4 regions of the Pseudoduganella sp. GW821-FHT12E03 genome follow, and region 4 is predicted to be linked to each of the others. Evidence: predicted binding sites of a transcription regulator. Region 4 holds the regulator's gene; each other region holds the start of a gene.
What was found. Region 4 encodes FNR, which switches genes on or off when oxygen is low (the NO sensors DNR and NnrR bind a similar motif). Its sites were predicted from a motif close to TTGATNNNNATCAA; they were not measured.

Region 1 (7,914 bases), on a different contig from region 4:
GTTTATTTAAGTGAAATCACCCACCACACCCTGTTCGCGGAAGTACGGTTCGAGGCGCTCCAGTGCCAGGTCTTCCAGTTCACGCAGGCGGCTGCGCAGCTTTTCATAGGCCCGCTTGTAAGTCATATGGCTGGCGCCGAAGTTGGCCGCCAGGTCGCGGAAACTGATTTCCATCTTTTGGTGGTTGGCATACAGCTTGCCGATCATGCAATCAATCGCGAATGGATTGACCGTCGGGAACGATGGCGCCAGCCAGTCCGACAAGCCCTTGATGGCGTCAATGCGTTCGGCGGAAAACGCAAAGCGGCGGTTGCCATCCTCATCTTCCATGTCCATGTGGCCGAAACGCGCCTGCAGCGCCCACATTTCCATGCGCGGCAGCCTGGTCTTGACCGCATGCACGATCAACGCGCACTGCGCCCGCACTTCCAGCGGGCTGAGTCCCGCGAAATTCACGCGGCGCGACGGCGCACCGCGCAACTGTTCCAGCCATGCACGCTGTTCGCTGCCCGTATTCGGCGCGCTTTCCAGCATCCGTATCAACATCTTGCGCAGCGGCGCATCCTGCGGCGCCGCCTGCCCGGTAATCATGTATGCAACATGCACGGCCTGCCCGGCACTGGTAAAAATCGCATCCTGGTTCGCCTGTTCAATCGCCATGGTCATCGTGTTGCCCTCCTTGAAATTAATTGCCATAAAGAACAATATATACGAGAATGAATAGACAAACAATACTTGAATGAATAAAAATTTGCATCAAACTATCCAACTGTGTATAGTGCAAGCATGGATATCTCTAGCCGGCTGACTGAAGCCATGAAAGCAGCGGGGTTCGAATCGCAGAGCGCGCTGGCGCGCGCTTCCGGCGTGCCGCAACCAACGATCAACCGCATCCTGAACGGGGTGGGCAAGAAAGGCCCGGAAGCGCATACGCTTGCGGCGCTGGCGGCCGCCTGTAATGTCACGTTCGAATGGCTGCACGAGGGCACAGGCCAGCGCGAGCGCAACGGCGCGCCCTCGACCCAGGCGCAGCGCTATTCGCACGTGGTGATCGCACCGGAAGATGATGACCGGTTTTATCGCATTGACAAGGTCAAGCTGCGCCTGTCGGCCGGCATCAGTGGTTTCGGCGTCGAACCGGAAACCCATGACGGCAGCACCATCAGCATTCCGCGCGACTGGGCCGACCGCAATGGCTACAACCCGGAGCGCCTGATCGGTGTCAAGGTCCGGGGCGAAAGCATGGAACCGTCGCTGCATGAAGACGACCTGGTCATCATCAATACCGCCGACACCAGGCTGGTGGACGGCATGGTGTATGCGTTCAACTATGAAGGCGAACCGGTGGTCAAACGGCTGGCGCGCGACGCCGGACAGTGGTGGCTGACTTCCGACAATCCCGACCAGCGCAAATACCACCGCAAAGTGTGCCGTGGCGCCGATTGCATTGTGATTGGCCGTGTCGTGCGCAAAGAAAGCGACCGGATTTGACCATTTGTCTCCCAATCCTTCCGTACAGAAAGTTGATTCATTTCAACTAACAACCGCACGCGCATACAACACGTTCCTCGTAATCCACCGCAATAAAGCATAGAATCAACTTAAAAGTTGTGCCCAAAATAAAGATATTTCCGTACGGGGGATCACGTGAACATTAACGCTGTGCTGGACAGATTATTGCTCTGGCAAAAATTTATTATTCTGAGCGTTATCGCTTTGGTACTGGCAGGCATTCCTGCCACGCTGTATTTGCGCGAGGCCGGCAAGACCCTCGACGCGGCGCTGGGCGAGGAAGCCGGTCTGGCCCCGACCGCCACCATCCTGCAAGTGATTCAGTTGACCCAGCAGCATCGCGGCCTGTCCGCGCTGGTGCTGGGCGGCGTCGACGCTGTCAAGGACAAACGCGACGCCAAGCAAAAGGAAGCCGACCAGGCATACGAAAAATTCGATGCCCTTGTGAAAAGTTTCAACAATAAAGCCATCGACGAAGCGTGGGCCACGCCCAAGCGCGAATGGGAAGATTTACGCAACCGCGTCAGCAACCGCAGCATCACCGTGCCGGAAAGCTATGCGGCCCACACGGCGCTGGTACCAAAACTGCTGGTGGTCAATGATCTCACCGCTGACTTGTTCGGCCTGAGCCTGGACCCGGACGTGGACAGCTACCAGTTGATCCAGTCCATGTATTATCAGCTGCCCTACCTGACGGAAGAAACGGGCAAGATGCGCGCCAAGGGCGCGGGTTTACTGGCCAAGCATGAAGCCTCGCTGGAAGACCGGCAAGTGCTGGCCGCCATCATCGGCCGCGTCAATGATCGCCTGACCCAAACCAATGCCGGCTTGAACAAGGCGTTCCGCGCCAATCCGGCCCTGCGCGAGAAGCTCGAAGCGCAATGGCAGCAAGCCTATGACATGACCAATAAGGTCATGCAACTGGCCAGCACCCAGATCGTCCGCGCCGAAACGCTGGACTTCCCCGGCACCGAATATGTGGCGCAAACCACGGCCACCATCGATGCCCAGTTTGCCGTCAACCAGGCTGCCAGCAAACAACTAGACGCCATGTTAACCGCGAAGATCGCCGACTTGCGCCAAACCCGCTGGACCATGATCGGCACCATGCTGGGCCTGATCGCACTGGCCGGCCTGCTGGCGCGCATGATCGCGCGCTCGGTCAGCGTACCGCTGCAACAGGCGGTGGAGATTTCCGAGCGCATCGCCCAAGGCGACCTGACGTCGCACATCGAGACCCGCGGCAACAGTGAAACCGCGCAATTGATGCGCTCGCTGGCGGCCATGAACGACAGCCTGGTTGACATCGTCAGCAGCGTGCGCGGCAGTATTGATACGATCGGCCACGCCTCGAACGACATTGCCAGCGGCAATGCGGACTTGTCGTCGCGCACCGAAGCGCAAGCCTCCAACCTGGAGGAAACCGCCGCGTCGATGGAACAGATTACCGCGACCGTCCGCAACAGTGCGGAGAATGCGCGCGAAGCCGACCAACTGGTCGGCAGCGCCACGGCAGTGGCGGCGCGCGGTGGCCAGGTGGTGGCGCAGGTGGTCAACACCATGGGCGCCATCAATGACAGTTCGCGCCGCATTGTCGACATCATCAGTGTGATCGACGGCATTGCCTTCCAGACCAATATCCTGGCGCTGAATGCCGCCGTGGAAGCGGCCCGCGCCGGAGAACAGGGCCGCGGCTTTGCCGTGGTGGCGTCCGAAGTGCGTTCGCTGGCGCAGCGCTCGGCCAGCGCCGCCAAGGAAATCAAGGAATTGATCAGCGATAGCGTGCAAAAAGTTGAAGCGGGCAATGCGCTGGCCAGTGACGCGGGCAAAGCCATGCATGAAGTGGTGACCAGTGTCGAACGTATCACCGGCATCATGGCGGGCATCATGCTGGCGGCGCAGGAGCAAAGTTCCGGCATCCAGCAAGTGAACCAGGCCATCACGCAAATCGATGAAATGACACAGCAAAACGCCGCGTTGGTGGAACAGGCGGCGGCCGCCTCGGAAAGCCTGAAACAGCAAGCCTCGTCATTACAGGACGCGGTCGCCATCTTTACGTTGCATGAACGCGACGCTGGTTATTCTTACGAAAGCCCGTCACAATTAACCACTCGAAAGCTTTCTCTTGTTTCAATGAGCGGAATTGCATAATCCACCGGAGATTTTGTTCGATTTAAAACAAAATCTCCGCATTGTTTGATTTAAGACAAATCAAAGCGGTTTATAAACATTTCGTCTTAATTTCCAAGCTAATTTGAATTTGTCCCTCTTGTTTTGCAAGTGCATAGTGACCTCGCTGCCACTATTCACTTACCACTATTACAAGAGGGAATCATGCCTGCCTTACCTCGCCTCACCTTGCTGGCACTTGCCTGCGCCGCCACCGCCGCCGCGTTTGCCTCCGAAGCAGACCACCGCGAATTCGAAGCCACCCTGCACGCGCCCTACCGCACGCAAGCGCCCGCCAATGCGGCCGACCGCGACGCGCGCAGCTTTACCCTGGCGTTCAGCTATCCGCACGTGCAACAGGCGCAAGCCGTGCACTGGCAACTCGAATTGATCACACCCAACGGCGACGTGCTGCAACGGTGGTACGGCGTCGAAGCCCTGCATAAAGGCACGGTGCAAGTGAAAGTGGACTGGGATGGCCGCAGCGGCCGCGCCAGCCTGGCCGACGGCATTTACCAGGTGCGCCTGCGCGCGGTCTCGCTCGACGCGGCCGGCAGCCCGGCCGGCGTGGCGGACGTGGCCGTGCCGCAGGCGCTGGCCCGTCTTGACGCGGAAGTGCATGAACAGGAATGGGAACTGGCGCTCGGCCAGGCCCAGGCGCCCGTGATGCCGGCCTTTAACGCCATGCCGGCCGGCGCCAACAGCGCGGCCAAAGCCGCCAAGCAAGCCAAGGAAGCCCGGGAGTCCGGCAAGGAAGCGTCCGGCGCGGAAGGCGCCCAGCAGCGCATGCGCCAGGGCGCCGTCGCGGCCACCGCGTCCCTGCCTTACACGGTTTATTACGGCAACATGCACAGCCAGACCAACCACAGCGATGGCGGCGGCGCACTGGGTTCCTGCACCGGCGCCCAGGCGCCGCAAAGCGCCGCGTTCGGCCCGGCCGATGCGTATGCCTACGCCAAGGGCCGTGGCCTGGACTTCCTGATGACGTCCGAGCACAACCACATGTATGACGGCTCCGACAGCACCAACACCTCGGCCAACCCGGCCACCGCCAAGGCGCTGTACCAGTCCGGCCTGTCGGCGGCGGCCAACTACAACGCGGCCAATCCCAGCTTCCTCGGCATTTATGGCATGGAGTGGGGTGTCATCAACAATGGCGGCCACCTGAACATCCTGAACGCCGATGAACTGGTTGGCTGGGAACTCAACAGCAGCGGCCAGGTGCTGGCCGACACGCTGATCGCGAAAAACGATTACGCCTCGCTGTACACCTTGATGCGCCAGCGCGGCTGGCTGGGCCAGTTCAACCACCCGGAAACCAGCGGCCAGTTCCTCGTCAACGGCACCGCGCTCGGCTACAGCGCCGACGGCGACCAGGCCATGGCGCTGTGCGAAGTGTTGAATACCTCGGCGTTTTCCACCAACACCACGGAAACCGAAACCGGCCGCAGCACCTATGAAAGCGCTTGCAAGAAAGCGCTGGAAATGGGCTTCCACGTGGCGTTTTCCACCAACCAGGATAACCACTGCGCGAACTGGGGCGCGTCGTACACCAACCGCACCGGCGTGCTGATCCCGACCGGCACGGCGCTGACGCAAGCCAGCTTCATGGATGCGATCCGCGCCCGCCGCGTGTTCGCCACCATGGATAAATCCTCGCAGCTGGTGCTGACCGCCAATGGCCACGTGATGGGTGAGCGCTTCACGAATAATGGCGCCCTGACCCTGACCGCGAACTTCGCCAGCAGCAGCGGCAAGACCGCGTCCACCGTGCAAATCTTTGAAGGCGTGCCGGGCCGCAATGGCACCGTGACGCAACTGGCTTCCACCGCCAGCGCCACCATCACGCCGGCCAATGGCGAGCATTTCTACTACGCGAAAATCACGCAAAACGATGGCAACATCCTGTGGTCGGCGCCGGTCTGGGTGACCCAGGCCAGTGGCGGCCCGTCCGACACGGTGGCGCCGCAGGTTTCCGCGTCGTCGTCCGGCACGAGCGGCACGATCACCTTGGGCGCCAACGCCAGCGACAACGTCGGCGTGACCAATGTGGAATTCTACGTGGACGGCGCGCTGAAAGGCAGCGACAGCACCGCGCCCTATTCGCTGCCCTTGAATTCCACCACCCTGGCCAACGGCAGCCACACGCTGACCGCCAAAGCCTATGATGCCGCCGGCAACAGCATGACCTCGGCCGGCGTGGCATTCAGCGTCAACAACGTGACGGCGCAGCAATTGATCACCAATGGCGGCTTTGAATCCGGCAGCGCGTCGTGGAGCGCCACCAGCGGCGTGATCACCAACGACGCCAGCCAGGCGGCGCGCACCGGCAGCTATAAAGCCTGGCTGAACGGCTACGGCTCGGCCCACACCGATACGCTGTACCAGCAAGTGGCGATTCCATCCGGCGCCAGCAGCGCCAGCCTGTCGTTCTGGCTGAAAGTAGCGTCCGATGAAACCACCACCACGCAAGCGTACGACACCCTGAAAGTGCAAGTGCGCAATACCAGCGGCACGGTGCTGGCAACCCTGGCCACCTATTCAAACCTGAACAAGGGCAGCAGCTACGTGCAGCGCACCTTCAACCTTGATGCGTACAAGGGCCAGACGGTGCGGATTTACTTTGAAGGGATTGAGGGTTCAACGGTGCAGACGTCGTTCGTGATTGATGATGTGACGGTGAACGTGCAGTAAGAGCACGAAGCGGGGGCCCGCCTGCGGCTCCCGCTACAATTCGTTCTTCAACCCTTCCTTGCGCACGAACGACACTTCCAGGCCGAACACGGCGCCAATCTGGTTCAGCGTATTGATGGTCGGGTTGGCTATACCCCGTTCGATTTCCTTGATCACTTTGATGCTGACGCCCCGGTGCTCGGCAAACTCGGCCTGCGTCAGCCCGGACAGCGCGCGCATGCGCCGGACGGCATCGCGCAAGGTGACTTCCCCGCGTTGAATCGCGTCATACAGGGCCACCCGCTGAGCGCGCAGCGCTTCCCGGTCTGGCGGGTTGCGGCGTTTATCCATGGTCCGCTCGCAGTCCCGTGTAAATCTCCAGGTGACATTCCAATTTAGCACCTATAGGTATCTAATTTAAATGAATCTTCATACATATAGACACCTGAAGGTATCTAAAAACAAAATAGCGGTCAACCGCCATCCCAACAATTGCCCGAAGTCATTCCCTATTAATAAGTGCCTGATGGCAATGAAATTTGTGACATAATCACGTCTATATACTCAGCATCACCCCGCAGCAGGAATTTCATGTCTCACAGTTACGACCCCGCCGAATTGCTGGAATTGCTGGACTGGCAAGTCCAGACCAGCCTACGTCACATTGTTGGCACCATCATCATTGGCATTCTCGCAGGATGCCTGGTGGTATTTGGCGAACACAGCCTGGAACGCGCGCGCCCATTGTTTTCCGTGATCGACCAGAATTACGGCATGTGGCAAAACGGTTTTGGCTTCGTGACGATCCTGATTGCTTTCGTGTGGGTGGCCGCCATGCTGCAAAAACTCAGCCTGTACCAGGATTGCGTGCGCAAGCGGCAAGTCCAGCAGCGCGTGGTCGACCAGCACCGCGCCAGAGCAGAGGCGGCGCAGGAACGCCGCCGCCAGCGGGAACAGGAACAGGCGGAGCGTGAGGCGAAAGCCAATGTGCCGGTGCTGGCCGGTGGCGCGCTGCGCAAGCGCGGCGAAGGCCGCTTCGACTACTGATTCAACGCTTGCTTATTTCTTGCTGGCCGCGCCAAAAATAAAACTCAGCGCGGCGGTAATCAAGCCAATCAACCCTTTGCGGGTTTCCGCCAGTTCCGCATTCCCCGGGAAAAACAAGGTCACGAACACGCCAATCAGCGATACGCCCACCACGGCGCCCGCGATATTGGTCGAGGCCGCGCTGTTGGAACCAAAGAAACGGCCCAATACGCCCAGGTTCTGGCGGTTTTGCTCCAGCTGGAAAGTGGCGCTCGAGCGCCGATAGAAATCCGCTTCTTCCTGGGCCGTGACGTTGGCCGACGACGGCTGCATCGGCTCGGCGCTGGCATCGATGGTCGCGGACGCAATCGAAGGCGCCGCGCCCGGCGCTTCGGCCGGTGCTTGCTGGGTCGGGATCGTCAAGACTGGTGGGTCCTTTGCTGGGCGGTGTCGGCAGCCTGTTTGAAATGGCGCGCGATGGTCTCGAACGGTATCCCGGCATTGCGCACGCCGGCCGCGGCTTTCCAGGTCAGG
Region 2 (7,914 bases), on a different contig from region 4:
TGTTCATATCGGTTATCCATGGTCAGGCTCCTTTGGCAATACGCGGCGCCACTAGCGTGCGGCGCACAACTGCCGGGCCGCATCTGCCAGCGCCGGCAACACATCGATACAATTGGACGGGTGCGGCACGGTGTTGCAGCTGACGATGCGGGCCGGGCCTGCCGCGCGCAGCACGTCCAGCGCGGCGCCGCCAAACAGCGCGTGCACCACCACGCAGACGGGCGGCGGCAATGCCGCGTCCCGCAACAGTCGTACCGCCGCGGCCAGCGTACAGCCGCTCGAAGCGATATCGTCGATCAGCACCGGGACGCAATCCTGTACGGCGCGCCAGTCCGGCACATCCGCGCTGACCGCCACGTCGTTGTCGCCGTGACGCTCCTTGCGCAGCACCACGTACGGACAATGCGCCAGGCGCGCCACCTGGCTCACCCATTGCGCGCTTTCCTGGTCGGGACCGACGAGCACGGGACGCGCCACATTGGCAGTCACCCATTGCGCGATGGCCGGCGCGGACTGCACTGCCCGCGCCGGAATACTGTAGGGCTGCGACAGGCTGGCGTAGCGATGCAAATGCGGGTCGGCCGTCACCAGCCAGTCTGCACAGCCCGAAAGCAACCGCCCCACGTGCAGCGCCGTCACGCCCTGGCCAGGCGCAAAGCGGGCGTCCTGCCGCATATACGGCAGGTAAGGCAGCACCAGGCCGACACTGGCCGCCCCCAGTTCCCGCGCCACGCAGGCGGCCAAGTACAGTGCAAACAACCTGGCATCCGGCGTCTGGCCTCCATCCTGTGCCAGCGCCGCCACCAGCACCACATCGCGCCCGGCGACATCGGCCTCGAACCGCGGGCAGCATTCCCCATCGGGAAAGCGGTGCAACTGCAATCCAGCGGGCTCGCCGGGCAAAGCGGCGGCCAGTCCGGCGATCCAGCCTTGCGCACCGGGCAAGGCAAACAGCAATGGCTTCATGGCGCCTCCACGATCGTAAACAAATGGTCCTGCTGTTCGGCATAAGCCATGGCGTAGGCCAACTCCCCCGGCGATTCCGCATGCAGGGTCAGCAGCGGCTGCCCCACTTCCACCCGGGTTCCCAATGGCGCGTGGAACACCAGCCCGGCGGCAGGCGCCTTGGGCGCCCCGGCCAGCTTGGCGGCGCGCGCCAGGGCCCGGTTGTCCACCGCCACCACCCAGCCCGCGTGCGCGGCGCACAGCACTTGCGTGTGGCGGGCGCGCGGCGGCGTGCGCAGCCCGCCCTGGGCGTCGCAGATATCCTGGAACTTGCGCCATGCCGCGCCGCCGTCCAGCGCACCGGACGCCATGGCCAGGCCGCCGCCAGGCGGCGCCCGGCCGCCCAGTTCCAGCAGGTAGCCTGCCAGCAGCAACCCGCGTTTGCGCAGATCGACCGGCGCCCCCGGCTGGTTTTGCAGCACGGCCAGCGCGTCACACGCCTCCAGTGCCGGCCCGATGCCGCGCCCGACCGGCTGTTCGCCATCCGTCATTTCGATACTGACTGTCATGCCCAGTTGCCGGCCCACCTCCACCAGCCGCTGCCCCAGCCGCCCCGCCGCCTCCGGCGAACGCACCTTGGCGGTGCGCCCGACCGGGATGTCGATCAGCACATGGGTCGAGCCCGCCGCGGCCTTCTTGGACAGGATCGACGCCACCAGCAAGCCATCGCTGTCCAGTCCCAGTGGCCGCTCGACCCGGATCAGCAAATCATCCACCGGACTTAACTGCATGGCGCCGCCCCAGGCGATGCAGCCGCCCTCCCGCTCCACCACGCGCCGCATCGCCGCCAGGTCCAGCGCCACCGGCGCCAGCGTTTCCATCACGTCGGCCGTGCCGGCCGGCGACGTGATGGCGCGCGACGAGGTCTTGGGAATCAGCAGGCCGCAGGCGGCCACGATCGGCACCACCAGCAAGGTCGTGCGGTTTCCCGGCAAGCCGCCCACGCAGTGCTTGTCCGCCACCAGCGGCGCCTCCCAGTGCAGGCGCTGCCCCGCAGCGATCATGGCCGCGGTCAGCGCATGGGTTTCAGCGGCATCGAGCCGGTTGCCGGAACAGGCCGTGATCATGGCGGCCAGTTCAATTTCCGAATAGCGACCCGCCGCAATGTCGGACACGATGGCTCCGGCCACGTCACGCCCCAGCGGGCGGCCGAAAATCTTGGCCTGGATGGCGCCGAACGACAGCAAGGGTGGTGCGTGCACCGCCACCATGGCGTCGCCATCGGCGCCGTCCAGCGCGCGCCAGGCCGCTTCCGACACGCCGATCTCATCAAGCGCCAGGAGCGGGGCGTGCACCACGTTGAGCGTGGCGACAATCGTCCGGGTTGGCGCATCCTGGCGGTGGATTTCCAGCCGCGATTGCGCCTCGAAACCCTCGGACCGCACAATCGGCGCATCGGACCGCAGGTACACCACGCACTGCTGGTAGGTGTCGATGCCCAGCCGGCGCAGGCGCAGGCCGGCGGCGCCGGCGAAGTTGCGGTTCATGACGGTTCCTTTCGACGGCCGCCGCGGCAACCGGACTGGCTACCCCTGCGCCGCTAGCCCACACAATACCGCCGGGGAATATACAAGTCAGGCACACGATTTGACCAAGATCAAATTGCCGCCAGAAACAGCCGGCGCAACGGATACCACATGACGATTTGATTTAAATCATGGAATTCATTATTCAACCCGCCCAAACTGCTATGCAGCATGTCAGACATCAAGGTAGTGGAAGCGCAATCTGCCATGCCGTCAGGCCGCATCACTTTATTTCAACGCAACGAGGGAGTTCACCATGTCCTATCGCACGATTTTGGTCCACGCGGATAATGCCGAGAATGCCGCCGCACGCTTTCAGTTGGCGGCCGGCTTGGCGCTGCAAGAGAGCGCACACCTGGTCGGCGTCGCGATGACGGGCGTTCCCAGGCAGATGTCATCCGTCAATATGTTCGAAGGCAGCGGCCTGATCATCGCGGACTGTGTGCGCCATGCGTCGGAACGCACAAACCAGGCGCTCGCCCGGTTTAGCGACGTCACGGCCAGGGCCGGCATGCCGGCCAGCGAAACACGCCTGCACAATGACGATGAATACACCGGGCTGTGCCTGCAGGCGCGTTATGCCGATTTGGTGGTGTTGGGTCAACCCAATCCCGACGACCATGGCGAGGGTGGCCTGCTGCTCGATTTGCCGGCGCACGTGATCCTGCACTCCGGCAGGCCGGCGCTGCTGGTGCCCTATGCGGGCCGGTTCCCGTCCTGCGGCAAGCGTCCGCTGATCGCCTGGGACGGCAGCCTGGAAGCGGTGCGCGCCATCACGGCGGCGCTGCCGCTGCTGCGCCGCGCGGAGCAGGTCACCGTGGCCATGTTCAACGCCGAGGTGGGCAGCGACGCGCACGGCGAGGAACCGGGCGCCGACATCGCCTTGTATCTCGCGCGGCATGGCGTCAAGGTCGAAGTCATGCGTTCGCCGACACCGATCGACGCTGGCAACGCCATCCTGTCGCTGGCCGCCACCATTGGCGCCGACCTGCTGGTCATGGGCTGTTATGGCCACAGCCGCCTGCGCGAAAAAATCCTCGGCGGCGCCACCCGCACCGTGCTCGCCACCATGACCCTGCCGGTGCTGATGGCGCACTAACCGTCGCGCCCGCGCATGCGGCCGGCCTGCGATTGAACCTGGGGAGAATGCCATGCAATACAAGACTATCCTGCTGCACGCCGACAATGCGCGCAGCGCCGCGGCCCGCCTGGAGCTGGCCACGCAACTGGCGGAGCAACAGCAAGCGCACCTGGTGTGCGCCGCCATGACCGGTATTTCACGCTTCGTTTACCGTGGCAAGGACGGCGGGGCGCGCGATTTCATCCGCCCGGACCTTGCCGAGCGCGCGCGGCAAAGCGCACAGGTGACGCTCGACCGCCACGCCGCCCTGGCCGAACGGCTGGGCGTACAGTCATGCGAACACCGGCTGGTCGATGACGACGCCTATGGCGGGCTCACGCTGCAGTCGCGTTATGCCGACCTGCTCGTCGTCGGCCAGGCCGACCGCGACGATCCGGCCACCGGCGCGCTGCTGCAAGACTTGCCCGAGTATGTCATCCTCAACAGCTGCCGGCCGGTACTGGTGGTCCCGTTCGCCGGCGCCTTCCAGCCGGCCGGCAAACCGGTTCTGGTGGCCTGGGATGGCAGCAGCCAAGCCACGCGCGCCATCACGGGCGCCCTTCCCTTGCTGGTCAATACTGCCGGCGTGACGGTGGCGCTGTTTGATGCGGCGAGCGGGGCCGATGAACATGGCGACGAACCGGGCGCCGATATCGCGCTCTACCTGGCCCGCCATGGCGTCCATGTCAACGTGGTCCGGCAGGCCACCGATGGCGACGTGGGCGAGGCCTTGCTGGCCCTGGCCGACAGCATCGGCGCAGGCCTGCTGGTGATGGGGGCCTACGGACATGCACGCTACCGGGAAATCCTGCTGGGTGGGGTCACCCGCACCGTACTCAATACCATGACCGTACCGGTGCTGCTGGCGCACTGAAATCCTACCGGGTCCATGTTGGTGTCAATCGGTCTTGTCCCCTGCCGCCGCCCGGCGAAGTCCACCTGGGCGCTGCGGGAAACCCATCATCCACGGACAATCCATATTGAGGGGCAGCATGGAACACCTTACTCCGGCAGCGCGCACCAACGTGCTCGGCATCATGCTGGTGCCGAGGCTATACCGACACCGGCAATTTCAGCATGCGTTCCGCCAGCAAGGCGGCATGACGCCCTGCGCCGATCCCCGGCGCCATCATACCAACTCCACTTCGGCGCCATAGGCTGGCGTCTCGGCGTTCCAACCCAGCTTCTCGCCGATCTGGCGGCGCAGCGCTTCAGCCGCATCCGGTTCGCCGTGCGTCAGGAACAGGCGCCGGGGCGGCGCCGCAAAGCCGCCCAGCCAGGCCAGCAGCTCGCCCTGGTCAGCATGCGCCGACAAATTGTCGATCTGGACCACGTTGGCCAGCACGGGCACATATTCGCCATGGATTTTAATACTCGGCGCACCGCCGACCATGGCGGCGCCGCGCGTGCCGCCCGCCTGAAACCCCGCAAACAGGATGGTGTTGCGGCGGTCCGGCGCAAACGCTTTCAGGTGATGCAGCACGCGCCCGCCGGTGGCCATGCCGCTGGCGGCGATGATCACCATCGGCACCCGCCGCTGATTGAGGGCGATGGATTCGGCAGGGCTGTTGACGATCGTGGCCGCGTGGCACATCGCGTCGCACTGCGCCGGCGTCAGATGGTGGTCGTGGCGGTGGCGTCGGTAGAGCGCGGTGACGTCGGCGGCCATCGGGCTGTTCAGGAAGACCGGCACGGGAGGGATATCGCCACTGGCCTTTAACAGATGCATGTAATACAGCAGGTTCTGGGCCCGCCCGACCGCGAATGACGGAATCACGGTCACGCCGCCACGCGCGGCGGTTTCGCGGATGGTGCGCGCCAGCAGGCGGGCCGGATCTTCAGGATCGTGCAGGCGGTCGCCATAGGTGGACTCCATCACCAGGTAGTCACTGCGTTCGACTGTCTCCGGCGGCGCCATCAGCACATCGTGCTGACGTCCCAGGTCGCCGGAAAATGTCACGCTGACGCCGTCCGCTTCGACCGTGATGCCGGCCGCCCCCAGGATGTGCCCGGCGCGCCGCAGGCGCGCATGGAAAGCATGCCCCACTGCGAAGCGGCGGCCGAAGTCCACCGGCGTCAGCAGTTCCAGCGCGGCTAGCGCGTCGGCCTCGGTATACAGCGGCAGCGCCGGCTGATGTTTGCTGTACGCGTGCCGGTTCGCATGCGCCGCCTCTTCCTCCAGCAACCGTCCGCAGTCCGGCAACAAGATGCGGCACAAGTCGCGCGTGGCTTGGGTGCAATAGATGGGACCACGGAAACCGTCCCGCACCAGCAGCGGCAGTGCGCCACTGTGATCGAGATGCGCATGAGTCAGCAACACCGCGGACAATTGCGCCGGCGATACAGGCAGTGCTTCACGGTTGCGTAAGCGCAGGGCTTTATAGCCCTGGAACAAGCCGCAATCGACCAGGATCATGTCGGCGCCACTGCGCAGCAGGTAGCGCGATCCGGTTACCGTGCCGGTGGCGCCCAGGAAGGTCAGTTTCATGGCAATTCCTTTCCACGGGTGCAGCGGCAACCGGATTGGCCGCCCTGCTCCGCTCACACCCACAATACCGCCGGGGAACACACAAGTCAGCCAGGCAATTTGACCTGGATCAAATTATGGGGAGAAACAAATTGAACGGTGGTTGGCGGAGCACGATTTGACGTCATGCGCCACCCGCCGCGCTACACGGCGCGGCGGGCGGCCATCACGCGTTTGACCGTCTCGTAGCCAAGCAGGCTGACCATGCCCAGCCCGAACATCGTCGCCAGTCCGGCCAGCGGCAACTGGCCAAACCGGAACGCCGCCGCCAGGGCCGGCACATACAGCACCAGCAGCAGCAACGCCACCACCACACCCGCCACCACGGGCGGCACCAGGTTCCCTGTCTGGAACTCCTCCAGCACGCTGCGCCGGTGCGACAGGTTCGACAGGATCAGGGCCAGGTTGGCAAACACCAGCAAGGCAAAGCCGGCGGCCCGCGCCTGCGGTTCCGGCCACGCCGCCATGGCCGCCACATAGCCGCAGCCCACCACCACCAGCGCGATCGCCCCTTTCCACAGCGCCCCCAGCACCGTCAACCGGTCCAGCAGCGGCGCCGACGGCTTGCGCGGCGGTTGGCGCATGGCCTCGGCGTCGGACGCCGCATTTTCGAACGCCAGCGAACAGGCCGGATCGATAATCAATTCCAGCACGGCGATATGCATCGGATACAGCAAGACCGGCCAGCCAAACAACGCCGGCAGCAGCCCCATGCCGGCAATAGGCACGTGCACCGACAGCACGTAGGACATCGCGTTGCGCATATTGGCAAAGATGCGCCGCCCCAGGCGGATGCCGCGCACGATCGACGCGAAATGATCATCCATCAGCACCAGCGCCGCCGCCTCGCGGGCCACGTCGGCGCCGCGTCCGCCCATGGCAATGCCGACGTGCGCCGCCTTCAGCGCCGGCGCATCGTTGACGCCGTCGCCCGTCATCGCCACGATCTCGCCATTGGCCTTCAAGGCTTGCACGATGCGCAGCTTTTGCGCCGGCTTGATGCGGGCGCAAACCGTGGCCTGCGCCAGCCGGCTGCGTAATGCCGGTTCATCGAGGCCATCGACCTCGTCACCGGTCAGCACCTGGCCGCAGGCCAGGCCGGCGCGGCGGGCGATGCTGGCCGCCGTCACCGCATAATCGCCGGTGATCATCATGACGCGGATGCCGGCCTGGCGGCACTGTTCCAGCGCGGCGGGTACTTCCTTGCGCAAGGGGTCGGCCAATCCCATCAGCCCCAGGTAGTGGAAGTTGAAACCCTCCTGCCGCTCCGGCAGGCTGGCCGCCTCATGCCGCGCCCGGGCGACGGCCAGCACCCGCAAGCCCTGTTCAGCCATGCGGTCCGCCGCGGCCCGCATGGCCGCCAATTCGTCGCGTCCCAGCCGGCACAGCGCGCCGATCGCTTCCGGCGCGCCCTTGGCGGCCACGGTCGCCGTACCCGGCCCGCCATCGGCCCACACCAGCGACATGGCAGCCAGCCCGGGGGACAGCGGATAGACGCGCAATGGTTCCCCCTGCGCGCTCGTGCCGGCCAGCGCATGAAACGCGGTTTCCATCGGATCGAACGGGCACGGCTGGCTCGCCAGCGACGCATGGCGCGCCAGTTGCACAAACGCCGCAGGCATCGCCCCTTCCGCCACCTGCAACACCACGCCATCGGCGTGCATCTGCTCGACGCGCATCCGGTTTTCTGTCAAGGTGCCGGTCTTGTCCGTGCACAGCACCGTGATCGACCCGAG
Region 3 (7,914 bases), on a different contig from region 4:
CGTGGCGGTTTGCCTGGCGCGCCGAACAGCGCCGCCACCATCGGGTCGCGCCGGATCACGCAAGTGTGCACCCGCCCGTGGTAGGGCCGGTCGTCCGCCAGCCGGTGTACCCGGTGGCCATCGGTGGTGACGGTGACGCTCATGGAAGGGCCGCGATAGGCGGGAAGGATCGGGGTACTCATCATCGTTCTCCAAGCAAAGTGTCAGGCAGGGCGCGGCAGGGGCGCGCCGGTCCCGTTGCGGCGCAGCCGCGCATAGACGCGCAGCGCGCACGCCAGGTTGGCGCACAATAAACAACACGACAGGCAAAATGCCGCCGCCGCCGGACGCGCCAGCCAGTCCGGCCGTACGCACGCGCCAAGCAACAGCGCCAGCGCCGCGGCGTGCACGCCGAATTGGCGCCGGGTCCAGGGATCAGGAATCATGGTTTTCACATCGGGCACACTGCGGCTGCCGCCTTGGACCGACTCCTGCAAGTGGTACCAGACCAGGAACGGCACGATCTTGTACAACATGCCGTTGATGGCGGAAAACGCGAATCCGACCACCAGCAGCACGCCCGGCACCAGCGGCGCCACGCTCATCGCGCCCACTGCGCCCAGCGTGCAGGCCGCCACCAGGCTTCCGATCGCCGTGTACCAGAACAGGCTGGTGACGTCCGGCTTGGGACGCTTGCGGCCCAGCAGCAGCGCGCCGGTGACGGCGCCGAACACCGCGAAGCCCGCCGCGCCCAGCACCACCCCGGCCCGTGTAAAGGTTTGCGCGGCGTGTTCCGCCAGGCCGCTCGCGACCGAGACGACCGCCAGCAAGATGAACATCGTGCTGGTGAAACCGCGCGTCATCCAGCCGGGATACAGCGCCGTCACCTGGAACATCGGCACCACCTGGTAAGCCACGCCGGCCACCAGCAAGCCGGTCCAGCCCAGCAAGCCCCAAGCCGCATGGATGTCAGTCACGTGGAGCAGCGGCAGCGGCAGCGACGAGGGCCAGGCAAACTGGCTGGCCAGCAGCACGCCCAGCACCACGGTGACCACCAGCGCGGCCAGCGCGGTGCGGATCGCCGCCACCATCGATGCCGCGCCATCGGCGTGGCGCTGCCACAAGCCGGCCGCGCACAGGCCGGTCAATCCCAGCAGCGCGGGCGCCAGCATTGCCGGCGCGCCGATGAACAGCATTGGCAGTTCAAACAGGAAGCCGCCTGCCAGGGCCAGCGTGCCGGCGCACAGGAGCGCATGGGCGGCGGCGCCGCAGCGGTGCTGCGGGATCGCGACACCGGCCACCGACGGCAGCATTTGCAGCAGGGAGCCCAGCATGGCCATACACAGGCTGCCCAGGGTCAGCAAGTGCGTGGCGGCCAGCATGGGTGAAGTCCAGCGGCTGGCAAAGGCGGCCGGCCCGGACCACAGCAGCACGCCGCCCGCCAGCAGGGCGAACAGCGGCGCGCACAGCAGGAAGCGCAGCGGCACCGACAGCGGAGGATTGTGGGAAAAGGTCAGGGCGCGCTGCATGGCAGATCCGAACGGGAACGGGTTGCGTGGCTCAGGCGGGGTCGCGCCAGATCAGCAAGCGGTAGCTGCGGTCTTCCTGCCAGCCGCCGTGGCGGCGGTAATCGTTTTGATCGAGCACCCGGAACAGCGGATGCGGCTCGCGGTCGAGTTTCACCAGCAGGGCGCCATGCTCCGGCAGCACCTCCAGTGCTTCGAGGATGGCCAGCATGGGTTCCGGCGGCTCCATGCCGGTGACGTCGATTTCGCTGGTGGCGGAGGGGAGGGTGGTGGTGTTCATCATGCGCTCTCTTCGGTATTGATCTGAATCCATTGTCACATTCAGTCAAGTCTTGCTTCCTTGATCAAAGTCAAGGAAAGCCGCGATAGGGGCGCGGTACAGTGCGTCGTGCCTGGCGGATTCCCCACCCTGCATGTTTGCCGGCCGTCCGCGGCCGGCTTTTTTTCACTCACTACCATGACCCAGACAGCCGTACCTGAAACCGCCCCGCCGATCGAACTGGTGTGCCCCGCGGGCAGCCTGCCGGCGCTGAGGGCCGCCGTTGACAACGGCGCCGATTGCGTCTATCTCGGCTTTCGCGACGCTACCAATGCGCGCAATTTCGCCGGCCTCAATTTCGACGATGCCGCCATTGCGCAAGGCATTGCATACGCCCACCGGCGCGGCCGCAAAGTCTTGCTGGCGCTGAACACCTACCCGCAACCGGGCGCCGTGCAATTGTGGCGCAACGCCGTGGGCCGCGCCGCGCAGGCCGGCATCGACGCCGTGATCCTGGCCGACCCGGGCCTGATGCGCTACGCGTCCGAACGCTATCCGGACTTGCGCCTGCACTTGTCGGTGCAGGGGTCCGCCACCAGCGCCGACGCCATCAACTTTTACCAGCGCCACTTCAACGTGGCGCGCGCCGTCCTGCCGCGCGTCCTGTCACTGGCCCAGGTTGGGCAGGTGCTGGAAAACACGTCGGTGGAAATCGAAGTGTTCGGTTTTGGCAGCCTGTGCGTGATGGCGGAAGGGCGCTGCGCGCTGTCGTCGTACGCCACCGGCGAGTCGCCCAATACCCACGGGGTCTGCTCGCCGGCCAAGGCGGTGCGCTGGGAGCCTGCCCCGCAAGGGCTGGAAGCGCGCCTGAACGGCGTGCTGATCGACCGCTACGCCGATGGCGAGAACGCCAGTTACCCGACCCTGTGCAAGGGCCGCTTCGATGTGGCGGGAGAAACCTATTATGCGGTGGAAGAACCGGCCAGCCTGAATACCCTGGAATTGCTGCCGCGCCTGATGGCGATGGGTGTGCGCGCGGTAAAAATCGAAGGCCGCCAGCGCAGTCCCGCGTATGCGGCGCAAGTAACGCGCGTGTGGCGCGAAGCGATCGACCAGTGCCGCGCCAACCCGGCGCGCTACAGCGTGCGCCCGGCCTGGATGGCGGAAATGAACAAAGTCGCGGAAGGCCAGCAGCACACGCTGGGCGCCTATCACCGCGCGTGGAAGTGAAAGGAATCCCATGTTGAAACTTGCGCTGGGCCCATTGCAGTATTACTGGCCACGCGACACCGTGCTGGCGTTTTATACCGGCGTCGCAGCCAGTGCGGCCGATATCGTATACCTCGGCGAAACCGTGTGTTCGCGCCGCCACGAACTGCGCCTGGCGGACTGGATGGCCGTGGCGGAGCGGCTGCAGGACGCCGGCAAGAAAGTCGTGCTGTCCACCCTGGTGTTGCAGGAATCGGGTTCGGACGCGGCGGCGCTGCGCCGCGTTGTGCGTAACGGCCATTACCAGGTCGAAGCGGGCGATATGGGGGCGGTGCATCTGCTGACCGGCGACGATGCGCTGCCCGGTGGCTTTATCGCCGGTCCCCACCTGAATATTTATAACGCGTGCACCTTGCACCTGATGCATGACCTGGGCGCGCGGCGCTGGGTGATGCCGCTGGAAATGGGCCGCGAGGGCCTGGCGGAGATCCTGCGCAAGCGTCCGGCCGGCATGGAAACCGAAGTGTTTACCTATGGCCGCATGCCGCTGGCGTTTTCCGCCCGCTGCTTTACGGCGCGCAACCGCAATTTGCCGAAAGACGATTGCCGCTTCAGCTGTATCGACTATCCCGACGGATTGCTGCTGGAAACGCGGGAAAAGCAGCCGTTCCTGGTGCTCAATGGCATCCAGACCCAGTCGGCCAAAGTCTATAACCTGGCCGGCGACCTCCCGGAGTTGCAGGAACTCGGGGTGGACGTGCTGCGTATCAGCCCCCAGTCGCGCGGCACCATGGAGATTCTGGCGGCGTTTGACGCGTTGCGGCGCGGCTTGGTGCCCGTGGCCGGCAGCCTTGAACCGGTCGCGCCGGACGGCGCGTGCAACGGCTATTGGCATGGCCGTCCCGGGATGGAGGGGATGCCGCCCGAGGGCGGCATCCCTGGCGCAATTGCGGCCCACGCCGGCATCGGCGGCAATGCCCGGCGCGCTGGCGCGGCCGTGGTGGAAGGAGCGGCATCATGAGCGCGCAGCCATCGCGGTCCGGCGCGGCCGCTCCGGCGCGCCCGGGCTTGCCGCCGCCACTGGCCGCGTTGCTGGGCCGCCTGCCGCCGTTTCCCGGTTCCGTGCTGTTTTGCGCGGCGCTGAACGTGGTGCTGCGGCCGCACTTGCCGGCCGACGTGCGGGACAGCTTGCAAGGGCGGCCGTTGCGCATCGCCGTCACGGACGCCGGCGTGGCGTTTGATTTCACCTGGCAGGGAACGCGCTTTGGCGCACTGCCGCGCGGCGCCAGGGCCGACCTGGAAATCGCCGCCAGCGCGGGCGACTTCGTGGCGCTGGCGCGGCGCGAAGAAGACCCGGATACGCTGTTCTTCAGCCGCCGCCTGGCCATGTCCGGGGATACCGAACTGGGCCTGCTGGTGAAAAACACCCTCGATGCGATGGAGTCGCCGCTGCCGCAAACGCTGCGCACCGCACTGTCGGACTGGCTGCGGAAGGCCGCTCCGCGCTAATGCTGACGGTCCCCGCCATCGTGCACGCGGTGGCGGAGCCGCTGGCGCAATCCGTCATCTCAGAAAAGGAATCCACATGAATAACTTGTCGATCGCGCTGCTGGAAGCCCTGAAAGCCCATGGCGCGCAAGCGCTGTTTGGCTTGCCGGGCGACTTCGTCCTGCCGTTTTTCCGCCAAGCCGAACTATCCGGCATCCTGCCGCTGCACACGCTGAGCCACGAGCCCGGCGTGGGGTTCGCCGCCGATGGCGCGGCGCGCTACCAGGGCGGTCCCGGGGTCGCCGTGGTCACCTATGGCGCGGGCGCGCTGAACCTGGTCAATGCGGTGGCCGGCGCCTACGCGGAAAAAGTACCGCTGGTGGTGATTTCCGGTGCGCCCGGCGCGCTGGAACGCGGCAACGGCTGGCTGCTGCACCACCAGTCGCGCAACCTGCAATCGCAGCTGGCGATCTTCCGTGAAATCACCTGCGACCAGGTGATCCTGGATGACACGAAGCAGGCGCCGGCGCTGATCGCGCGCGCGCTGCGCAATTGCCTGTCGCAGTCGCGGCCCGTGTATATCGAACTGCCGCGTGACATGGTCGATGCGCCGTGCGCGCCGGTGGTCCCGCTGCCGCCGCCGGCCTGGGATGCCGACGCGGTGCGGGCCTGCGCGCGTGAAGTGTTGCGGCGCCTGGCGGCGGCGGTCCGGCCGCTGCTGCTGGTGGGGATCGAGATCCGCCGCTGCGGCGTCGAGCACAAGGTGGCGCAACTGGCGCGCCTGCTGCGGGTGCCGGTGGCCACCACCCTGATGGGACGCGGCTTGCTGGCCGGGCAGGACGCGCCGCTGCTGGGGACTTACCTTGGCGCTGCGGGCGGCGATGGCCGACCTGCTCGATGACTTGCGGCAGGATTTCGTGGCGGAAGAACGCGTGTTGGCGGCGCTGCGCAGCCACAGCGCCGCCGGTCACATTGCTGAGCACGGCAATGTGCTGGCGCGGCTGGAAATGGCGTCCGACTCGGGTACCGAGGTTTGCCACCAGGCGCTGCGCGCCTTGCCCGGCTGGTTCCGGCACCATCTTGACCACTGGGATGCCCTGCTGGCGCGGGACTTGGGGCAGACGGGGTGATGCTGAGAAAAAGAGCCCGCCGAGCTCCGTCTGATGGTGATCTGGGACAATTGTCACATCCGCGCAAAGCCTGAATCTGTGATTGAAACCTAAAAGCCCACTTTCAAACGCAGTTCGTGCGGCGCAAAAAAAAGCCCGCTACGGAGCGGGCTGAATCCAATTCTGAGAGAGTTGGAGGAGACAGGTGTAATGATGCTGCATCGCGGCATATTTGTCCAATTTCAATTTCACATACTTGATATAGCCATTTCGTATAATGTTTAAAACAGGCAACAAGTATGCATGTTTGAATTGTAACGTGCTGGACCGATAACAAAAGTGGAGTTACTGTGCATGACGGGTCCCACCTATTCTGCGCGACGGAGGCTGCCATGCGCCATTTGTCCATCAAACAAGCATTTACCGCCACATTCCTCCTGACCCTGTTGCTCGCCGCCCTGACGTTCTGGGCCTTGCTGCGGATCTCCGACAAACAGGCTGCCGCCACGGCGGCCAGCCAGGCGCGCTACCAGTCCTATGTCCTGGCCGATGAATTGCGCCAGAGTTCGGATGATTTGACGCGGCTGGCCCGCACCTACGTGGTGTCGGGCGATGCCGCCTACGAAAAGCAATACATGGACATCCTTGATATCCGCAACGGCAAGAAAGCCCGGCCGGAGCACTATGAACGGATTTACTGGGATTTCGTGGCGGGCGGCATGCCGGTGCCCCCGGCCAGCGGCCAGCCGGTGGCGCTGCAGGAATTGATGAAGCGCGCCGGTTTCACGGAACAGGAATTTGCCCGGCTGAAGCAGGCGCAAGCCAATTCCGACGGCCTGGTGAAAACCGAAGTCATTGCCATGAATGCCGTCAAAGGCTTGTATGACGATGGCAAGGGCAATTTCACGCGCAAGGACACGCCCGACCTCGAGATGGCGCGCCGCATCATGCACGACGCCACGTACCACCAGAACAAGGCGCGCATCATGCAGCCGCTCAATGAATTTCTCGCGCTGCTCGATACCCGCACGGCCGACGCCGTGGCGACGGCGGAAAGCGCGACCCGCACCGCGTTCATGCTGGCGGTGGGGCTGCTGGCGCTGTCGGTGGGCGCCACGGTGATCTGCCTGCTGCTGGTGTACCGCTATATCGAACGCAACCTGGCCAGCGCCACGTCGGCCGCCGCGAAAATCGCCGCGGGCGATCTGACGGAAGACATCCGCGTCGCGTACGACGATGAAGTGGGCACCCTGATGCGCGCGATTGCCACGATCAACGACAACCTGGCCGGCATGATCGGGAAGATCCACACCAGCACCGATGAAATGGAAGTGGCGACCGGTGAAATCGCCCAGGGCAATGCCGACCTGTCGGCGCGCACGGAGTCGCAGGCCAGCTCATTGCAACAGACCGCCAGTTCGATGGAATCGCTGACACACACGGTGCAGCGCAATGCCACCGACGCCACCGAAGCGAACCGGCTGGCCGCCAGCGCGTCGTCGATTGCCACGCAAGGCGGGAATGTGGTGTCCCAGGTGATCAGCACCATGGGCTCGATCCGTGAAAGTTCGACCCGGATTGAAAACATCACCGGCGTCATCGATGGCATCGCGTTCCAGACCAATATCCTCGCACTCAACGCGGCGGTGGAAGCGGCGCGCGCCGGCGAGCAGGGCCGGGGCTTTGCCGTGGTGGCGTCCGAAGTGCGGTCGCTGGCGCAGCGCTCGGCGGCGGCCGCCAAGGAAATCAAGGAATTGATCGGTGATTCCAGTGGCCGGGTGGAGGCGGGCGCACGCATGGTCGATGAAGCCGGCAAGACCATGGCGCAGATCGTGCAGGCGGTGCGCCAGCTGGAAACCATCATGGCGGGCATCACCAACGCCAGCGCCGAGCAAAGTACCGGGATCCAGGAAGTCAACCGGGCCGTCACGCAAATGGACGCCATCACGCAGCAGAACGCGGCGCTGGTGGAGCAGGCCGCCGCCGCGGCGGAAAGTTTGCGCGAACAGGCGCAGGGACTGGCGCGCGCGGTCAGCAGTTTCCGCTTGCGCGGTGGCGCGCCCGCCAGGGCGATGCCCAAGGCCAGTCCGTCGCGCCTGCACCTGTCGCATGCATAGCGCGCAGGCAAAAAAAACCCGCCGGGGCGGCGGGCAAAGCCCTGTGTCAGGACCTAGGAGACAGACGGTAGGACAGTATCGTGGCGTCATGGGCCCGGTTGCCGGTGGCCGGCGCGCAGCGTGGCCCTGGCCGCATGGGCTGCGCTGCCGGTGATGGCGGCAACAGCTGCAATAGCTGCAATAGCGGCAACAGTTGCAATGGCACTGATACGCGGCGCGATACTTGT
Region 4 (7,914 bases):
TTTCCGTCACAGTCAGTTCGATCGGGAAAATCGCGCCATCCCTGCGCCGCCCTTCCACTTCCCGCCCGATGCCGATGATCTTGCGTTCGCCCGTGGCGCGGTAATGCGCCAGGTAGCCGTCATGGCGGTCCCGGTGCGACGGTGGCATCAGCATCGACACGTTTTGCCCCGCGGCTTCCACTTCCGCATAGCCGAACAAGGCCTGGGCGGCGGGATTGAGGCGCTCCATGACGCCATGCTCATCAATGGTAATGATGGCGTCGGCCACTGAATCGAACACCGCGCGCATGCGCGCTTCGCTTTCCTGCAAGGCGGCTTCGGCCTGTTTGCGGGCCGTGATGTCGTGCACGATGGCCAGCACCAGCGGCGGGTCCGCGCTCAGCGGAGACAGGCTGACCTCGACCGGGAATTCGCGGCCGTCGCGGTGCACGCCGGACAATTCAGCCCCCGCACCCATGGCGCGCGGGCGCGGATGCGCGCTGAACCCGTGGCGCAAGCCGGCGTGCGCCGCGCGCAAGCGGGCCGGCACCAGCGTTTCCACCGGTTGCCCCTGCAATGCCCCGGCTTCATAGCCAAACAGGTTGCACAACGCGGGATTGGCCAGCACGATGTGGCCGCCGTGGTCTGCAATCAGCATGGCATCGCTGGCGGCGGCCAGCAGCCATTCCAGGTTGCGGCCTTCCATCACAAAATTATCCAACCCACTCCCCTTGTCGCCAACCCGGCACGTGACCTTTTCGCGCAGAATAGCACGGGAAGGCACGCCGGGTTAAGTGGCGCTACACCAGTGGTTCCTGGCAAACGCCCTCTGCCAGCGCCGCCAGCCGCGGCCCGTCCACGATGGTCAGGTGGCGGCCCGTCAGCGTGATCCATCCCGCTTTGCGGAAGCGCGCCAGCAAGCGGCACACGCATTCCATCGTCAAGCCCAGGTAGGCTCCGATTTCATCGCGCGACATGCGCAGCTGGATTTGCGTGGACGGCGCGCCGCGCGCCGCATAGCGCGCCCGCAATCCAACCAGGAACAGCGCCAGGCGCTGCTCGGCGCGCGCATTCCCCATCAGGAACAGGGAGGCCTGCTGGCGCTGGATTTCACGGCTCAGCGCACGGTGGAACTGGTCCATCAACGCAGGCACCGCCACCAGCAATTCACGCAACCGGTCAAACGGAATTTCACAGATTTCGCAGGTTTCGAGCGCCACCGCGTCGGTGTCATGACAGCCGTCGGCGATCGCATCGAGCCCCAGCAACTCGCCCTCCATGGGAAAACCCGTGAGCTGGCAATTGCCGTGCGCATGGCGCAGCGTTTTCAGGTGGCCGCTGCGGATGGCGTACAGCTTGACGAAAGCGTCGCCCGCGCGGTGCAGGTATTCGCCCCGCATCAGCGTGCGCCGTCCGCCCACGATGGTTTCCAGTTGCGCCAACTCGCCGGGCCGCAACCCGCCGGCCAGGCACAGGTTGCCCATCGCGCATTGGGAGCAGTCCGCCGGGTCCGGGGGCGCCGGCATGAGGCATTCAACGTGCATGACAACCCTTCAGGCGGCGCACGCCTCGGCGGCAATGGTGCTGTCCGCGCCGGGTTCCCGTCCGGTCGACAGGGCTTCCAGGCTGTCGCGGTCATGGAGCCGGATATCGCGGTTGTCGAGCTTGATCCAGCCCTGCTTGCGGAAACGGGCCAGCAGGCGGCTGACGCTTTCGATCGTCAGCCCCAGGTAGCCGCCGATATCTTCGCGCGACATGCGCAACTGGTAGCTGGCGGAGGAATAGCCGCGCGCCGCGTAACGCGCGCCCATGTTCAGCAGGAACAGCGCCATGCGCTGGTCGGCGCGCATACTGCCGCGGAATAGCATGATCGCCTGTTCGCGCTGGATTTCACGGCCCAGCACGCGGTGGAATTGCTGCATCAGCGACGGCGTCTGCATCGCCAGTTCCTGCAAGCGGTTAAACGGGATTTCGCAGACCTCACTGTCTTCCAGCGCGGTGGCGCTGCAGTTGTGCAAGCCCGAACCGATCGCATCCATCCCCAGCAAGTCGCCCGCCATGTGGAAGCCCGTCACCTGCTGCTCACCGTGGATATTGACTTGCGCCGTCTTGAAGTGGCCCAGGCGCACCGCAAACAGGCTGCCGAACGAGGCCCCCATGCTGAACAATTGCTCGTCGCGCGCCAGACGGCGGCGGCGGGCGATAATCTGGTCCAGGCGCGCCACGTCGCTGTCGGCCAGGCCTTGCGGCAGGCAAAAGCGGTTAAAGCTGCACAGCGTGCAATTGACCTTGCCCGATTTGGCGGCTGGCGCCACCGTGCTGGCGTTGGCGGCGGCGATGGGAATCACGGTATTCATGGGCTGCTCCTGTTCGGTGTGCGTTGCACGTCCTCGATGAACACCAGTATCGCGCTCCCGGCGCTGTCACGGTATCGGGCATTGCCATGAGTTAATGTAGGGGATCCGTGACAAGGCCTTGCCGCCTTGGCATGGCGCTGGCTTAACCCAGCGCCAGTTTCACGCCCAGTCCCGCCACCGCGCAGGCCGCAATCACGTGGATCACATTGCGCTTGTAGCGCAGCAGCGCCACCGCGGCCCCGGCGGCAATCACGGCCGACCACGGGTCGAAGCGCCCATGGAACCCCTCCGGCCACAACACGTGGTAGCCGAAAAACAGCGCCAGGTTCAGGATCACCCCGACCACGGCGGCGGTAATGGCGGTCAGCGGCGCCGTGAACTTAATGTCGCCATGGGTCGACTCCACCAGCGGGCCGCCGGCCAGGATGAACAGGAACGAGGGCAGGAAGGTGAACCACGTGACGAGCGCGGCGGCCGTTGCCCCCGCCAGGAATTGCGCGTCCGGCCCGAACACGGCCTTGACATAGCCGCCGACAAACCCGACGAACGCCACCACCATGATCAGCGGCCCCGGCGTGGTTTCACCCAGCGCCAGCCCGTCGATCATCTGGCGCGGCGTCAGCCAGCCATAGTGTTCGACCGCGCCCTGGTAGACATACGGCAGCACCGCATAAGCGCCGCCAAAGGTCAGCAGGGCCGCCTTGGTGAAAAACCAGCTCATTTGCGTCAGCGTGTGGTGCCAGCCAAAGAGCGCGGTCAGCGCGCCCATCGGCAAGGTCCACAGCGCCGCGCCGGCCACAACGATGAGCGCCAGCTTGCGCCAGCGGAAGCGCGCATGGGCCGGCGGCGGCGTGGTGTCGTCGATCAGCGCCGCGCCATACGACGCCTCGGCGCCGCCATGGCCGCCGCCGCCGCCAATGGCAAACGTGGCGGGCGCCATGCGGCCGCCGATGTATCCCGTCAGCGCGGCCGCCAGGACAATCAGCGGGAATGGCACATCGAAGGCGAAAATCGCAATGAACGAGGCGGCGGCAATCGCCCATAACGCATTGTTTTTCAGCGCGCGCGACCCGATGCGGTGCGCCGCCTGCACCACGATGGCGGTGACGGCGGGCTTGATGCCATAAAACAGCCCCGCCACCACGGACACGTCGCCAAACGCGATATAAATCCACGACAACACGATCAGGATCAGCAGCGATGGCAGGACGAACAGCCCGCCCGCCACGACGCCGCCCCAGGTGCGGTGCATCAGCCAGCCGATGTAGGTGGCCAGCTGCTGCGCTTCCGGTCCCGGTAGCACCATGCAGTAATTGAGCGCATGCAGGAAACGCCGTTCGGAAATCCAGCGGCGGTTTTCCACCAGTTCCTGGTGCATGATGGCGATTTGCCCGGCCGGGCCGCCGAAACTGATCAAACCCAGCTTCAGCCAAAAGGCGAACGCTTGCCAGAAACCGACCGGCGCTGGTTTGACGTGGGAAGGGTGCATCGGATCCATACAGTGATTTGAATTGGAGCAATCTTCGCATTGTACGAAGCGGACCGTATGCCCCATAGAATTATTTCAAATATGCTAATTCCCACGGCAAATAGTCAATGGCATAACCTTTCCGAAACCACATTATTAATGGCCTTGAATCTATTCACCCGAGTAACGTACATCAATTTCCACAAAATACTGAAAAACCGCACTATTCTGCAAAAAAGACCGGCGCACGATTGAATCGGGCCTTTTCGCCGCGTCCAAGAACGCTTAGGATGGAGGACTGCCCTCCTTAAAACTGGTGAATAGCTATGCAGCAACAAGAACATTTTCATATCTATGTCCGCACCATGACCGGCGAACGCCTGGCGTGGACGGAAACCACGACGTCGGATCTGGCAATGGCAGACGAAGCGTATTTGAACCTGATGACGCAACCTGATTTCGAAGGCAGTGATTTTGTCCTGGTGGCCGCGTTCGATGAACGCGTGTTTTGCGTCTATGACTTTTCTGGCGAGCAAACCCAGACCGGCTGGAGCACGGACTGGCTGCGCAACCGCCCGCTCCACTAACAACAAAGGCCGGCATATGCCGGCCTTGTTATTTCACGCTACCTCACCCCCATGGCTGGAATTCCACGCCATTGCTCATGACCCCGACCAGGTTCGCATAGTTTTCCTTGCTCTCGCTGAAATTGGCCAGCACATTGGCAAGTGAATCGCGGTGGCCGTTGAGCACATCGACCCAGTAGTCAAAGCCGGCCTGTTCGGGTGCACGGTGCAGCACATTCCAGTACAGGTTGCTGACGATGCTGGCATTGGTCGCGTTCGCGCCATAGCGCCCGGTGAACTCGGCCGAGTTCACGAAGGCTTGCGACACGTCGGTCAGGCTGGCGCCACGGTCCAGCTGGGCAATCCAGTACCCCAGCCCGGACTTGTCCGGGGTGCGGTTAAAGGCGGCCTGGTACAGCCGGTATGCCTGGCCGCCGGCGCCATCGATATCGAGCGCCAGATCGACGTCGCCGAAATCGAGCCGTTCCACGTTGACCAGCAAATCACTGCCCTCCGCGCCGGCTTTATCGGTCACGCGGAAGCCGCCGCCATCCTTGGCCACCGTGTAGTCGTTGCGGTTGCCCAGGTAATACGAGGAATCCGTGCCCCAGCCGCCATCCAGGAAATCATTGCCCTTGCCGCCATACAGCGAATCATCGCCGCTCATGCCATACATGTCGTCATCGCCCACGGTGCCGTCGAGCTGTTCACTACGCGGCGTGCCGCCGGTCACCGCGACCTTGCTGCTGCCAAGGTCTTCCAGGATGCCCAGCGTGACTTTCTGCTCGCCGCCACGGCTCCCCTGCACCCACGACGCGTCGACGTAATACGTGCCGGTATAGGGCGCGACAAAGCTGACATGGTCGCTGCCAAAGACGCCGCCGCCGTCATCCTCGGCAATCGCCTTGCCCATGTCATCAAATACCAGCAACAGTTTCGGATCGAGATAGCTGCCGGCCGTGATGGAATACACGGCGCCGGCCTGGCCCTGCCAGCTGAACACGGCATGGCTGGCCGCGCCCGCGTAATCCGCCTGGTACAGCGCCGCGTAATCAAACACCGACGTCGCACCATTGCCGGGCGAATAGACCGACAGGGGCAGGCGCGGCGCGGTATTCATTTCAAAATTGGTCAAGCCCGCATACTGGGTCAGGGTGCTGTAGCTCACGGCGTGCCTCCGGAAAAATCAATGTGATGATTGATCTTAATCAGCACTGTTATTGGCCACGGCAACAATTACATTTTGTTTCCAGGGTTACATCGCTTGGCGACCGGATTTACCGCCGCGCATGCTCCGCATCGCCGGGACCGGCCGGGGGCAAGCCTGCCGCGTCGGGCAAGGTGGCCGCCGCCAGCGCCGACGCGGCGGGGCCGTGCAAGACCGTTCCCCGGGTGTCAAAGCGCGAACCGTGGCACGGACAATCCCAGCTGCACTCGCCCGCATTCCAGTGCACCACACAGCCCAGGTGGGTGCAGCGCGCATTGAGCGCATGCAAGCCGCCCTCCGCGTCGCGGTATACCGCGAGTTTGTGCATGCCCTGCCGCAGGATGGCGCCCTGCCCCGGCGCGATTTCCGCCGCCGACTCCACTTCGCCGCCGGTGGCCCACTCGGCATAGTAGGACAGCGTGTTGGCTTGTTCCGCCATGAATCCCTGCATGCCGTGCAGCACCTTGCGCGCCGGGTCATAGAGATCGGTCCAGGCATTGTCGCGCCGCATGATGAGGTCGGCGATGATCATGGCGCCGATGGTGCAATGGGTCATGCCATTGCCCGAGTCGCCGGTGATGACATACACATTATCGTCGTCCGCCGGATTGCGGCCCAGGTAGGCCGGGCCGTCCGCAGGTTCCATGACTTCGCCGGACCAGCGGTACGCCACTTGCCGCGCCATGGGGAAGCGGGCGCGCGCCCATTGTTCCAGTTCATCGTAGCGATGCGCGGGATGGTCATCCTGCCCCACCTTGTGGTCGGCGCCGCCGACGATCAGCAAGTCGTGCTCCGCCCCCGCCGGCGCGTGGACCCGCACGTAGTGATACGGGTCGCCCGTGTCCCACAACAGCAGGTGCGGCACGGCGCCGCGCGGCACCTGCAGCGCCACCACATAGGTACGGTAAGCGGCCTGCTTGGTGTGCACCGCGACGCGGTTGTTGAAGGGGGTATTGGTGGCCACCACCACAGCTTCCGCGTAAATGTCGCCGCCGTCGGTATGCACCACCTGCACCGCGCGGTCGCCTTTCACGGCATGGGCGCGCGTGCCGCAATAAATCCGCCCGCCATGGCGCACCAGCGCTTCCGCCAGCCCGCCAAGATAACGCAGTGGATGGCATTGCGCCTGGCCGCGATAACACACGCACGGTCCGGTATCAAACGGCAGTCCCGGGGCCCGCTCCAGCAAGGTCACGTCGGCCCCGGCGCGCTGCGCCGCTTCATATTCGCGCGCCATGTCCTGCAGGTCGTGCTCCGGCCGAGCCACGAGGTAGCCATCGACCCGTTCAAAGGCGCAATCGATCTGTTCGCTGCGGACCAGCGCTTCCACCAGGCTGACCGCCTGGCTGAAACTGTCGGCCACCAGCTTTGCATGCTCACCGCCATAACCGGCCTCGACACCGCGATACCATTCATCGGGCGGAAAGAAGTGCGCGGTGCTGCGCCCGGTTTCCCCGGCGCCGATCGCCAGCGCATCGATCAGCACCACGTGCTTGCCCTCCCGCGCCAGCAAATAAGCGGTGCTCAGGCCGCCAATGCCGGCGCCGATCACACAGACCTGGGTATGGATGTCGGCGGACAGGGGTGGAAATTCCGGCAAGCCGGCATGGTCCAGCCAGGGCGACAGCGATGCGCCATTGCTGGCGCCGTTCGTGGCGTGATTGGTGGCGTGCTTGGTGCCCTGGTTGTCGGCGTGGTTGCCGGCGAGATTACCGGCGTGATTGCCGGCGTTGTCGCCGGCGCTATCAGTGGTGCCCATGGCTAGCCCTCCTGCCGCAGTGTGATGGCCCCAGTGTAGGTAAAAGCGGGGAGTTGGCGCGCGGAATAGCTACAGCATGGCGGCCTCATTGCTCAGCAAGTCGATCAGAACCGCCATACCGCGCGCCATCGCCGCCTCGTAGAATGGCCGGGCCCCGCATCCCTTCGACCACCAGGAGACCGCATTGCCATCCCGCGCCCCCGCTCCCTCGCCGCGCCGCACATTGCTGAAGGCCGCCGCAACACTGCCCATGCTGCCCGCACTGCCAATCCTGCCCCTGCTGGCCGGATGCCAGTCCCCGCCACGGGCCGCCGCCGGCGACGCGGCCCAGGCGGGCCCGCTGACGCCGGCAGGACCGGCGGGCAATGTGCGCCGCCAGCCGGTTCAAGTCAGCGCCCCCTTCGCCATGCCGGCCATCGGCGTGCCGGACTTCAGCGCCAGCCCGCGCTTTGCCATCAACACGTTCGGCGCGCGGCAAGATGACCAGGCCGGCACCAGTGCCGCGCTGCGCAAGGCCATCGCCGCGGCCCATGCGGCGGGCGGCGGCACGGTGGTGGTGCCGCCCGGCGTCTGGCCGA

Region 1: AC1RRC_RS17135 (CehA/McbA family metallohydrolase) is a predicted target of FNR. The motif match lies at 3,709-3,722, and genes of this name have one in related genera.
Region 2: AC1RRC_RS25495 (universal stress protein) is a predicted target of FNR. The motif match lies at 2,593-2,606, and genes of this name have one in related genera.
Region 3: AC1RRC_RS02880 (DUF2249 domain-containing protein) is a predicted target of FNR. The motif match lies at 1,846-1,859, and genes of this name have one in related genera.

The regions. Positions count from the first base shown of each region.
Region 1 is NZ_JBXAQJ010000006.1:218,065-225,978, forward strand. Features, by position in the region: gene AC1RRC_RS17120 (hypothetical protein) at 7-666, opposite strand; gene AC1RRC_RS17125 (XRE family transcriptional regulator) at 787-1,491, shown strand; gene AC1RRC_RS17130 (methyl-accepting chemotaxis protein) at 1,678-3,663, shown strand; gene AC1RRC_RS17135 (CehA/McbA family metallohydrolase) at 3,847-6,375, shown strand; gene AC1RRC_RS17140 (helix-turn-helix domain-containing protein) at 6,409-6,705, opposite strand; gene AC1RRC_RS17145 (hypothetical protein) at 6,946-7,401, shown strand; gene AC1RRC_RS17150 (hypothetical protein) at 7,414-7,803, opposite strand; gene AC1RRC_RS17155 (Panacea domain-containing protein) at 7,800-7,914, opposite strand, start outside.
Region 2 is NZ_JBXAQJ010000011.1:64,027-71,940, reverse strand. Features, by position in the region: gene AC1RRC_RS25510 (nitroreductase family protein) at 1-20, opposite strand, end outside; gene AC1RRC_RS25505 (ribose-phosphate diphosphokinase) at 52-966, opposite strand; gene AC1RRC_RS25500 (thymidine phosphorylase family protein) at 963-2,492, opposite strand; gene AC1RRC_RS25495 (universal stress protein) at 2,788-3,630, shown strand; gene AC1RRC_RS25490 (universal stress protein) at 3,683-4,525, shown strand; gene AC1RRC_RS25485 (MBL fold metallo-hydrolase RNA specificity domain-containing protein) at 4,781-6,139, opposite strand; gene AC1RRC_RS25480 (cation-translocating P-type ATPase) at 6,322-7,914, opposite strand, start outside.
Region 3 is NZ_JBXAQJ010000001.1:740,092-748,005, forward strand. Features, by position in the region: gene AC1RRC_RS02870 (hypothetical protein) at 1-185, opposite strand, end outside; gene AC1RRC_RS02875 (permease) at 204-1,508, opposite strand; gene AC1RRC_RS02880 (DUF2249 domain-containing protein) at 1,540-1,788, opposite strand; gene ubiU (ubiquinone anaerobic biosynthesis protein UbiU) at 1,963-2,994, shown strand; gene AC1RRC_RS02890 (U32 family peptidase) at 3,005-3,994, shown strand; gene ubiT (ubiquinone anaerobic biosynthesis accessory factor UbiT) at 3,991-4,482, shown strand; gene AC1RRC_RS02900 (thiamine pyrophosphate-binding protein) at 4,559-5,362, shown strand; gene AC1RRC_RS02905 (hypothetical protein) at 5,325-5,591, shown strand; gene AC1RRC_RS02910 (methyl-accepting chemotaxis protein) at 5,963-7,687, shown strand.
Region 4 is NZ_JBXAQJ010000002.1:824,210-832,123, reverse strand. Features, by position in the region: gene AC1RRC_RS07335 (sensor histidine kinase) at 1-700, opposite strand, end outside; gene AC1RRC_RS07330 (helix-turn-helix domain-containing protein) at 780-1,505, opposite strand; gene fnr (fumarate/nitrate reduction transcriptional regulator Fnr) at 1,533-2,336, opposite strand; gene chrA (chromate efflux transporter) at 2,479-3,825, opposite strand; gene AC1RRC_RS07315 (hypothetical protein) at 4,131-4,391, shown strand; gene AC1RRC_RS07310 (DUF4214 domain-containing protein) at 4,435-5,538, opposite strand; gene AC1RRC_RS07305 (FAD-dependent oxidoreductase) at 5,648-7,336, opposite strand; gene AC1RRC_RS07300 (hypothetical protein) at 7,406-7,588, opposite strand; gene AC1RRC_RS07295 (glycoside hydrolase family 28 protein) at 7,587-7,914, shown strand, end outside.